Regions from separate parts of the Candidatus Desulfolinea nitratireducens genome, predicted to be linked through region 1. Evidence: riboswitches for the same ligand, from Rfam matches in the RefSeq annotation. Region 1 holds a riboswitch; the other holds the start of a gene.
What was found. Region 1 has a riboswitch for cyclic di-GMP ahead of AC3DOM_RS13035 (LysM peptidoglycan-binding domain-containing protein). Riboswitches for the same ligand answer to the same signal wherever they lie in the genome.

Region 1 (2,396 bases):
ATATCGCCCGTAAAAAGATTTCCTTTATTTTCAAAATCGTACCCGGCCATTTTCTCATCTGTTTCCACAACCAGATCAAAAGTTTCCGGATCAAATCCGTTCCATGGGCGGCCATACCAATATCGCGGGTTGGCGTTGATAAATAGCCTGGCATCTGCATCGTAACTGCCAATCCGATAAGGGAAACTATTCGCATCGTAATTGATCTGCCAGGTCAGCGGTCCGCACATGGATGCAGCATCCCACCAACCAATCTCTTCTTGTGAGACTCGATTTGCTTCCAGGCAATCACCTGCCAAATATTTTCTACCAGCCTCCAAATAATCAGGCATCTGCCAGTCAAGGTCAAAGATATCCACGAGGGTTTCATTACTTACATATCCTTCATCGATCATCCAGTGGCAGGGTAATTTTTTTGAAACGGACACGATTGTATCGTCACCAGGAAGGCCATCTTTTTGCCAATAGGCACTGAGATAATCACCCCAAATGCTGTCCTCTACTCCTGGGATCATGGGAATGGCAAGTAGTCGAAATATACCGCCGTAGGAGCGGAGCCAAACAGCAAATCCATTTTGCAGGAAGATCGCAACGGTCTGGTCACCCTTATAGGAAAATGGGGGTTGGTATTCATTGATCCCAAATTCGTATACGAACGGATCATCAGCCGTTTCGATCAGCAAACCCATGCGCCCATTCCAGATATAAGTGATGCGCTTTTCTTCCAGGTTAAGGGTAGCCCCCAGCTCTTCTTGAACCTTTGCCAGCATTTCTTCGCGAGACGAGCTTGGTCGCACGGCATTGCAACCTGCCGGGTTATTAAAAGCATATTGTCTTGATTGAGTTTTTTTGCCGCTTTTAGCTAATGGTCGATCCAGAAACGCTCGTCGAAACAGATTGTTTTGGGGAGATGATGACAATTCTATATTGCCGAAGGCCCCTTCTTCTTTGGCAAGAGATTTTTCATGATTAACGTTCTGACTTCCCAGCATTGGTGCGAAAAATGAACTTGCCAGATACAGGGAGATGGTTGATATTAGGGTGAATTTCAGCATGACATTCCTCTTTTTCTAAAGAAAACGGGCATGGATCCAAGCTATAAACCAAGCCTTTGCGAAGGAATGTCTCAAACCAATAGTGAAAAACACTTTGGCAATATTGCTTTGATAGACTTTCGGCGGCTTGGCAGTCATGTCCGGAGAAGGATTTAGACCCATAGCTTTGCGTCCCTGCCTTTCGACAGGTTTGCCGTTATCGATGTCGGATTCTCTAATTACACCTCGTTGGTTAGTAAAATAAAAAACAGGCCAGGGACGTGATCCCAAGCCTGCCGGTCAGCTATACAATAGCAGAACGTATAAATTGTAAAAGACTTTCGGCGGCTTGGCGATCATATCCGGAGAAGGATTTAGACCCATAGCTTTGCGTCCCTGCCTTTCAACAGGTTTGCCATTATCGATGTCAATAACTTTTTTCTAAAATGCGCTCCTTGATAAAAAGAAATCTGATAACAGTATACTCAATTTATACACAAAGAACCTTACAAACACCAGACAAAATATCCGGTCCTGGAGCAATAAAACAAGCTTACGAAGTGTTAAAACTCATCATATCTCGTAGTGGCGATTTTAGTCGCGCTGAAGGGCTAACGCTAAAGTGTGCCAAGCGGAGCCCTAACTACTACCGTAATTCTCGCCAGGGTGCCAGCCACCCGAAGTTTTAACTTCAACCGATAGATGTTGGGCTCAAGAAAACTCCCCCTGCAATTCTTTTCCATATAAGCGATGCGTTTTATAAAAATCAATCCCGAAATTGCGCATCTCACGCAGCATATTCTCATTCTCGGTGCGGATCTGCACGATCTCGGCATGCTTGAACTGACCGCTTTCGGTAGCGGATTTGTAAATTTCACTAAAGAGAATGGCCGTACCGCCCAGACCCCGATATTTCTCAAGCAAGCCTGCCCCATTGAAGTTGAGCCAGTCGGTGCTCTTGCGTTCGAGCAGCGCAGTAATCCAGCCAAAAGGAAGCAACTTGCCGCGTACCTTTTGAATGGCTGCCGATATATCGGGGTAGGATAAAACAAAGCCAACAGGATCATCCTCTTTCATGACGACCTTGATCAATCTCGGGTCGGCAATCCAGAGCAATTGCTCACCCAAGGATTCGACCTCTTCATCCGTGACCGGAACATTCGTCCCGGCATCGCCGAGAGAGCCATTATATAAATCCTTCAGATGAGGCAGTAAGGCACGTAATTCCTTGCGGGTGCGGTAGCGGGCAACGTGCAGGCCTCGTCGTTTTTGAACGCGCGCAGATAGCTCATGAATACGTTCAGGGAAAACTATCTGGGAATCGATATAGCCAGAATAGGTTTCCCGATTCATGCTGAAGCC
Region 2 (2,396 bases), on a different contig from region 1:
GGCAAAGCGATAACGACTCGCAACGAAGGTTCAAGATCAGCAGCGGTAAGCGTATTGCGCACCTGAAAACGCATTCCCGCGCTTTGGGCGAGGGTATAAACAAGGGCCTGGTAGGTGTCCGAGACTTCCTGATCCATATCAGCAGGGAGAACCAGCAAGGCCAGGGGAATTTCGGGTGTGGGTGTCAGTGTGGGTTCAGAAGCAGGCGTGGAGCTGGGAGCAAGCGTAGGGATCGCGCTCGGTTCCGCGGTAGAGCCACATCCCATTAACAAAGAGACAAGGATTATTATCAAGACAAATTGTTTTTTCATAAAGTTTTCTCCATTTGAACTGTCCTGAATTTTACCCGAAAGCCACACTTAAAAGAATAACCCGTTCCTTCAAAAGGAACGGGTTATTTTCTTGATTATTTAAAAAGATTATTTTGCCAGTACCTTGATCTGTTTCGGGCGAGCGGACTCGACCTTGGGCAGGCTGAGGGAGAGAATCCCGTTTTTGATCTTGGCTTCAACTTTGTCGGGGTCGACCTCGCTGGGCAGGCGCAATGTGCGAATAAACTTGCCCTCAGGCAATTCGCGCAACAGATGCTCACCATCAGATGTTTGGTACTCACCTTCGATGCGGATGACGTTTTCAAGAATTTGAATATTTAAATCGTCGGCGCTCAGGCCGGGAACGGCAGTGGTCAGGACGAAATTATCATCTTCTTCGCGGACATCAACACGCAGGGTATAAGCTTCATTTTGGCCAGCCAAACGGCCCCTCATCATTCTGTGGTTGTAAGGGCGGGTATAGTAACTCATTTTGATCTCCTTTTAGATTATCAATAAAATTTGAACTGTAGTAGATATAATATCCTGTGAGTGTTAGAAGAATGGCAACAAAAGATTTAAATTCTATAAGAACGGGATGACCAAATTCTTAATTGTTAGCTGAAGGAAAATAGAATGATAAAGTTTTATAGTTGGGGACCTATTTACATGCTTCAGTCGTCTACCTCTCAGTATTCCTTTTTCTACTCACGAAAGGAGATCTTATGAAACTGATCCATACTAATGCCCACGGGACTTTGCTTCTCATCTTGGTTCTTACGGCTTCCTCTGCCTCGGCTTCCAGCGCCTCGATTTCCTCGGGGGTAATGGCTGCCAAACCACCCTCAATGCGGGCCTGCGTGGTTTCCCAAGTGCGCAGTTCGGGGCCTACATCTACAGGCTTATAGTCGGGCAGATCTGATGCGACTGAAACTGCCATAGGGACTAATGTCAATAGCAGGGCTAGAATACCAAATAAAGCAAATAACTTGCGGTTCATTTGTTCCTCCTAAAAAGTTGGCAGTTCTTTTTGTTATATGCAATGATACTGAAAATCTATGACAATTAATAATCCTGAACGATCACCTCCTTCGTGAAGGTACGGCAAAAAAGCCTGCCAAGGGTGCAGGATTTATAAAACAAATTGAAGAGAGCTTAGAAAGGGAATATTCAATAAAAAAACCGAAGGGCTATAACGTTCTGGCCTTCGGCGGTCTGGCGGTCTGCATGCTTTTCAATTGCGGATCCCATGACTTTGCGCCCCCATCTCGCGATGGGTTTACCTTTTCGTGGTTGAATTAAAATAGAGTTCTATTAAATAGATCACACATCTGGACCCATCATATCGTAAGAAAGGCTGTAAAAGTGGCTTCAAAAAAGCGTTAGTGTCTAGCCCTTGAGATATAAAAATTCAACGAGATGATCAGATTTACAATTCATAAATTTATATTAGCATTTTTGCAGAGTGATTCCAAGTGTTTTGCACGAGGTATAATCCTGACTCATGTCAAGGCGTTTAGTCCTCTCCACACTTTTTGTCGTCGCAATAGTTGGCGGCTATCTGACCTATCGGAGTATGCGCTCATCAGGTGCGCGTTCGGTGCAAGTCATGCGATGGTTCCGTGATTCTGATTCCCATGCTGACTGGGAAATCTTGCAAGGCACACGCTGTGGTGATGCCCCTTTTATCCTCCCCACAGATGGGATCATCGGCTATCTCTGGGATGATTCCTTTCGTCCCGGCCATCGGCATCAGGGGCTTGATATTTTCGGCGGAAAAGAACTCGGCGAAACGCCCGTGATTGCGGCTTACGAGGGTTATCTGAGACGTCTACCCGATTGGACATCTTCCGTTATCATGCGTGTACCCAGTGATCCCCTTGAACCAGGGCGTCAAATTTGGCTCTATTACACTCATATGGCAGATGCGGATGGAAATTCTTTTATTGATGATGCCTTTCCGCGCGGGACAAGTGAAGTTCTCATTCCCGCTGGGACACTGCTCGGTTATCAGGGAAATTATTCGGGCGACCCCTTCAACCCGACGGGAATTCATCTGCATTTCTCCATTGTTCTGGATGACGG

Region 2: it holds a riboswitch for cyclic di-GMP, as region 1 does, so the genes downstream of both, AC3DOM_RS06850 (hypothetical protein) here and AC3DOM_RS13035 (LysM peptidoglycan-binding domain-containing protein) in region 1, are expected to answer to the same signal.

The regions. Positions count from the first base shown of each region.
Region 1 is NZ_CEYOSI010000161.1:474-2,869, reverse strand. It holds gene AC3DOM_RS13035 (LysM peptidoglycan-binding domain-containing protein) at 1-1,055, opposite strand, end outside; cyclic di-GMP riboswitch class I at 1,174-1,260, opposite strand; cyclic di-GMP riboswitch class I at 1,375-1,461, opposite strand; partial or broken gene AC3DOM_RS13030 (hypothetical protein) at 1,746-2,396, opposite strand, start outside.
Region 2 is NZ_CEYOSI010000056.1:1,708-4,103, forward strand. It holds gene AC3DOM_RS06840 (type 1 periplasmic-binding domain-containing protein) at 1-311, opposite strand, end outside; gene AC3DOM_RS06845 (Hsp20/alpha crystallin family protein) at 420-803, opposite strand; gene AC3DOM_RS06850 (hypothetical protein) at 994-1,311, opposite strand; cyclic di-GMP riboswitch class I at 1,518-1,605, opposite strand; gene AC3DOM_RS06855 (M23 family metallopeptidase) at 1,816-2,396, shown strand, end outside.